2 regions of the Pseudomonas sp. T1.Ur genome follow, and region 1 is predicted to be linked to the other one. Evidence: predicted binding sites of a transcription regulator. Region 1 holds the regulator's gene; the other holds the start of a gene.
The links. The regulator FliA, encoded in region 1, starts transcription of late flagellar genes. The targets are predictions, from matches to a motif close to CTAAAGTTTNNNNNNNNNNNGCCGNTAA.

Region 1 (3,136 bases):
GCCTGGCCGGACGTGGCATCAAGTCAAAAAATTATCTCGTGTTGGCAACCACCAGCCAGAAACAGGTTCTAACCGCCGCATACCACAGCTACAAACGCTGCGGGCTGGCCGGCTGCATCCTGACTAAGCTGGACGAAACGGCAAGCCTGGGCGAGGTGTTGAGCCTGGCGATCGGTCATGAACTACCGGTGGCCTACCTGACCGACGGGCCGCGGATCCCGGATGATTTGCATCTGCCGCGCCGTCATCAATTGGTCAGTCGTGCCGTGAGTGTGCAAATGCAGGAAGAACCCAGCGAAGAAGCCATGGCTGATATGTTCGCTGATATCTACCACAGTCCGACCAAGCAGGTTGGCTGAGGTATTCATGAATATTTTTTGTACCTACATCGATGGTCTGCCATGCATTGTTCCATATGTGAACGCGCAGCCAGTAATGTGGCCTCCGTCTAAGTAAGACAAGGTAAAGAACGAACATGGGCAGCATGCATCCCGTACAGGTGATCGCGGTGACCGGCGGCAAAGGTGGCGTCGGCAAGACTAACGTGTCAGTGAACTTGTCCCTGGCCCTGGCAGAGCTAGGCCGACGGGTCATGTTGCTGGACGCCGACCTGGGCCTGGCGAACGTCGACGTGCTGCTGGGGCTGACACCCAAGCGCACCCTGGCGGACGTGATCGAAGGCCGCTGCGAACTGCGCGACGTGCTCCTGCAGGGGCCCGGCGGGATTCGCATCGTGCCGGCCGCTTCCGGCACCCAGAGCATGGTGCACCTGACCCCGGCGCAGCACGCTGGCCTGATCCAGGCTTTCAGCGACATCGGCGATAACCTCGATGTGCTGGTGATCGACACGGCTGCCGGCATCGGTGACTCGGTGGTCAGTTTTGTCCGCGCCGCCCAGGAAGTCCTGCTGGTGGTCTGCGACGAACCGACGTCCATCACCGATGCCTACGCCCTGATCAAACTGCTTAACCGCGACTATGGCATGAACCGGTTCCGCGTCCTGGCCAACATGGCCCAGAGCCCGCAGGAAGGACGCAACCTGTTCGCCAAGTTGACAAAGGTCACGGATCGCTTCCTGGACGTCGCCCTACAATACGTCGGCGCAGTGCCTTACGACGAAAGCGTACGCAAGGCGGTCCAGAAGCAACGTGCCGTATATGAAGCCTTTCCACGTTCCAAATGCGCGCTGGCGTTCAAGGCGATCGCCCAGAAGGTCGATACCTGGCCACTGCCGGCCAACCCACGCGGGCATCTGGAATTTTTCGTCGAGCGTCTTGTGCAACAAACAGCAGGGCCCGTGTTATGACAGCCAGCGGTTACAACCATCTCTACAAAAAATCGGCACGGGACGCCCAATACGAATTGATCGAGCGTTACGCGCCATTGGTCAAGCGCATCGCCTATCACTTGCTGGCACGCTTGCCAGCCAGCGTCCAGGTCGAAGACCTGATCCAGGCAGGCATGATTGGCCTGCTGGAAGTGGCGAACAAATACGACGCGAGCAAAGGCGCCAGTTTCGAGACGTATGCCGGTATCCGCATTCGCGGCGCCATGCTCGATGAAGTCCGCAAGGGCGACTGGGCGCCGCGCTCGGTGCACCGCAATACCCGTATGGTCAGTGACGCGATTCGCGCGATTGAAGCTAAAACCGGGCGTGACGCTAAAGATCATGAGGTTGCGGCCGAACTCCAATTGAGTCTCGACGATTATTACGGGATTTTGAACGATACCTTGGGCAGTCGCCTGTTCAGTTTCGACGACCTGTTGCAGGACGGCGAACACGAGGGGCTGCATGAGGATGGCGCAAGTGCTCACATGGAGCCATCGCGCGACCTGGAAGATGAACGCTTCCAGAGTGCGTTGGCCGAAGCGATTGCCAATTTGCCGGAGCGTGAGCGACTGGTCTTGGCGCTGTACTACGACGAAGAGCTGAACCTCAAGGAAATCGGTGAGGTCCTGGGAGTCAGCGAATCGCGGGTCAGCCAGTTACACAGCCAGTGCGCGGCCCGTTTACGGGGGCGTTTGGGGGAGTGGCGAGCACGCTGACAGGCGGTGCGGAGATGCTGCGAGCGGGGCAGGCATGGCAAATGCCACGCCAGTCTCCATCCGTTGTGCTCCAGACCGTTGTCGAGTGTTGTGCCGGATTGATTGAAATGGCGCGTTCAGGTGCTGGGCGCGTTTAAGACTGCTTGGAGGTCGAATTGGACAAGAACATGAAAATCCTCATCGTTGATGACTTCTCAACGATGCGGCGGATCATAAAAAACCTGTTGCGTGACCTTGGGTTCACCAACACGGTCGAGGCCGACGATGGCACTACTGCCATTCCGGTTCTCAACAGCGGGAGCATCGACTTTCTGGTGACTGACTGGAACATGCCTGGCATGACCGGTATCGACTTGCTGCGCCATGTGCGCGCCGACGAAAAACTCAAGCATCTCCCGGTGCTGATGGTCACTGCCGAAGCCAAGCGCGAGCAGATCATCGAAGCGGCCCAGGCCGGTGTAAACGGCTATGTGGTCAAACCCTTCACGGCCCAGGCGTTGAAAGAGAAGATCGAAAAAATCTTCGAACGCATCGGTTAACGGCGCCACGGGGGAGCTATGGACAACGAATCTTCAATGGGCGATTTCGAATCGACCCTGAAAAAACATGCCCGCGAACTGGTCGACAGCCTTGAAAAGGGCCGCTTCGGCGATGCGGTTCAAATGATTCATGAGCTCAACCAGACCCGGGATCGTGGTCTGTACCAGGAAGTCGGCAAGCTCACCCGTGAACTGCACAGCGCGATCGTCAATTTCCAGATCGATCCGAACATGCCGCAGGCCGAGGAAGTCTCGCAGATTACCGACGCGACCGAGCGCCTTGGCTATGTGGTCAAGCTGACCGAAGCCGCGGCCAACCGCACCATGGACCTGGTGGAAAGCGCAACGCCCCTGGTCAACGGCCTGAGCGAGGAAGCCCAGGCGTTGAGCACCGATTGGGGACGGTTCATGCGTCGCGAAGTCGGCGCCGAGGAATTTCGGGAGCTGGCCCGGCGGGTCGACGGTTTCCTGACACGCAGCAGCGCCGAGAACCGCGCCGTGGCAAGCAACCTCAACGACATTCTGTTGGCCCAGGATTACCAGGACCTCAC
Region 2 (3,136 bases), 1.9 Mb from region 1:
GCGGCTTCCGCAAGCGTCACGCCATTGACCGTGAAGGGAGTCACCACGTTTTTCTTCACAATATCGAACAACGCGAGGTTGATGTTCAAGCCCGGTAGCGGATCATACTTGGCGCCAATTTCATAGCTGCGGCCCTCTTCCGGATCGAAGACATTACCGGCGTCGTCCACATCATCATTGGGTTTGAACGATTTACTGTAGTTGCCATACAGCGACAACTCCTCGGTGGCTTTGTAGACCAGTCCGAGAAATGGCACAAAGGCGTCGCCGTTGTCATCGCGGTTCAGCTTGTACTTGCTGCCCAGACCTTGATCGCTGTATTGGTCGTAATGCTGATAACGTCCGCCAAATACCAGAATCCAACGATCATCCAGATGCCAGTTGTCTTTCAGGTACACGGAGCTGGAATTCAACTCGTTGCGCAGGTTGCTGTCGGTCGCGCTGATCACACTGGGCTCTGGCAAATTGCCATAAACCGGAGCAGTGATGTCAAAGCCTGGCTGCGGGCTGCCACGATAGGTCTTGCCCCGGTACTGATCGGAGACTTGGTTATCAACGCCAATCAGCAGATCATGGCGCTGGCCGAACAGTTCCTGTTTACCAATGAAATCCCAGCTGGCGTAACGGGTCTCGTCATCATAATGAGCGCCATTGGCCCTGCGGCGCAGAGTATTGCCTGCGAGCGTAGCCGGCTGCGCAATCGAAAGACTGTACCGGTCATTGTTCCAACCATAAGTCACCCGCGTCTTCCACGCGTCAGTCAGCTCATACTCGAACCGCGCAGTCGCCGTCTCACGAATCCCGACGCTCTTGGCCCAAGGCTCGTCCAGGCGCTTGTCGTAATCGATATCGGCCGGATGCCCATTGGTGAACACCGTGCCCCGGTCAAACGGATTGGAATATTCGTTGTACTCATAGCTCAAGTTCAACGAAGCACGATCCCCCGTCCAAGCCAGCGATGGCGCCACCAGCGTGCTCTCGTTGACGCCGTAGTTGCGCCAGTAATCCTCATGGCCGCGCTCGGCGATCAGGCGATAGGCCAATCCCGTGTCGCCCAAGGGGCCAGTGGTGTCCACGGCCAGGGTGCCGCCGCCTTCGCTGTAGGCGGAACCGCTCAGCGTGGTGCTCTGGGTGTACTCGGGCTTCTTGCTGATGACGTTGACCAGCCCGCCGGGTTCCAGGGCGCCGTACAACATCGAGGCCGGGCCCTTGAGCACTTCGACCCGCTCGGTGGTGGCGCTGAAGTTGTGGCCCAGGTTGGAGCGCACGCCGTCGCGCAGGATCGAGCCGTCATCGTTGGTGCCGAAGCCGCGCTTGACCAGCGAGTCCCGCGAGCCGCCGAGGGTGTTGCCCTGGCTGACGCCGCTGACGAACTTCATCGCGTCTTCCAGCGAGCGCACCTGATAATCCGCCAGCGTTTGCTGGGTCACCACGTTGATCGACTGCGCCTCTTCCTTGATCGGTACATCGCTCTTGCTCGCCGTGCTGGCTTGCGATGCCGTGTAGCCTTCGTCCTGAATGATCCGACTGCCTTGCACATCCGTAGTGGGCAGTTCGAGGGTGTCCTGCGCCCTCAAGGGGCTTGCCATGAAACAGCAGGACAGCGCGGGTAAAACACATTTGACGAGGGCGTTGCGGTAAGCGAGAGGGGTGGAACGATTCAAGACGCTGCACTCAAGGACGGGTTGTGAATGAGAGCGAATATACTTTGAGAATCATTCCCAGTAAATCTTTTGTATCAAATGATTATCGGCGTGATCCTTTGTGGGAGCGAGCTTGCTCGCGATGGCGATAGATCGGTTTCATTGATGTGGAACGTGCCGCCGCTATCGCGAGCAAGCTCGCTCCCACAGGATTTATTGCCAAAGTGATATCAAATCGCCCCGCTGCCCTAAAGCTTTGCCGTGAGCGGTCGAATGTATTCCATTAAGTGATTTTTTTCGCAGGAGCAGCGGCATGCAGACGTTAAAGGCCTTGTACGAGTCTATCGAGATGCAGTTTTTCGATACCCTCACCAAAAAGCTTTCAAGCCTTTTCCTGTTGGTCGCCGTCAGTGGGCTGTTGTATTGGGTGGCCCTCAGCGCCCGCGCCGATATCCTCCTGCAGCTGCGCGCGGCCCAGTTGGACGCGGCGCTGCTGGCGCAAATCGAAGGCCGGCTCGACAGCCTCACCCATGCCCTGCTCTTCGGCACGGTCCTGACGCTGGGCATGATCAGTTTCATGGTCTGGTATTTCCGCCACCTCATCGTGCGCCCCGTCACGGCGATGACCAAGGCCCTGGAAGAGATCGCCAATGGCGAGGGCGACTTGTCCAAGGACCTGCCGCTGGTCACCCACGATGAAATCCGCACGCTGGCCGCGACCTGTAACCGCTTCCTGGCCAAGCAGCGCGAGATCATCAGCAACGTCCAGGCGTTGACGGTGCACATCGCCGTCGAGTCGGCCCGTTCGCTGAAGAACATCAGCGACTCCAGCGACAGCGCGACCCACCAGGCGCGTTTCGCCAAGGAAGTGATGGAGCAGAGCAATACCGCCGTAGGCCGTATCGAAGAGGTGTCGCGCCAGACCCAGGGCATCTCCGGCACCACCGCGCAGAACCTGAGCATGGCCCGTGACTCCTACGCCGAACTGCTGGAAGTGACCGGCAACATCAGTGAGATTTCCAGCAGCCTCGGCGAATTCGCCGGGCTGGTGGACGCCCTTAACCAGCGCTCCTCGAGCATCAAGTCGATTGTCGGCCTGATCCAGCAGATTTCCGCCCAGACCAACCTCTTGGCGCTCAACGCCGCCATCGAAGCCGCGCGTGCCGGGGAAAGTGGCCGTGGCTTTGCCGTGGTGGCCGATGAAGTGCGAACCCTGGCGCAGAACGTCAGCCGGGCCACCGACGACATCTCGCGCAACATCGACGCCATGCTCCAGGAAGTCAGCTCGACCCACGAGCAAACCACCCAGATCAGCCACAGCGCCCGGGAAACCCAGAAAGTCGTGGAGCGTGCGTCCGGTCATTTCGAAAGCATGATCGTCGACTTCGAATCCACCAACGGCAAGCTGGCCGACATTGCCGATCACATCCAGCAATTCGCCGACACCAACACCGGCATCAACGAACGCGTCACCCAGATCCACGCCGACAGCC

Region 2: the regulator FliA is predicted to act here: its motif matches at 1,892-1,919, upstream of M8Q45_RS13065 (methyl-accepting chemotaxis protein).

The regions. Positions count from the first base shown of each region.
Region 1 covers NZ_JAMGSN010000001.1:1,084,835-1,087,970, forward strand. Annotated here, with positions in the region: gene flhF (flagellar biosynthesis GTPase FlhF) at 1-359, shown strand, start outside; gene fleN (flagellar synthesis regulator FleN) at 476-1,306, shown strand; gene fliA (RNA polymerase sigma factor FliA) at 1,303-2,046, shown strand; gene M8Q45_RS05070 (chemotaxis response regulator CheY) at 2,214-2,585, shown strand; gene M8Q45_RS05075 (protein phosphatase CheZ) at 2,604-3,136, shown strand, end outside.
Region 2 covers NZ_JAMGSN010000001.1:2,940,999-2,944,134, forward strand. Annotated here, with positions in the region: gene M8Q45_RS13060 (TonB-dependent siderophore receptor) at 1-1,589, opposite strand, end outside; gene M8Q45_RS13065 (methyl-accepting chemotaxis protein) at 1,957-3,136, shown strand, end outside.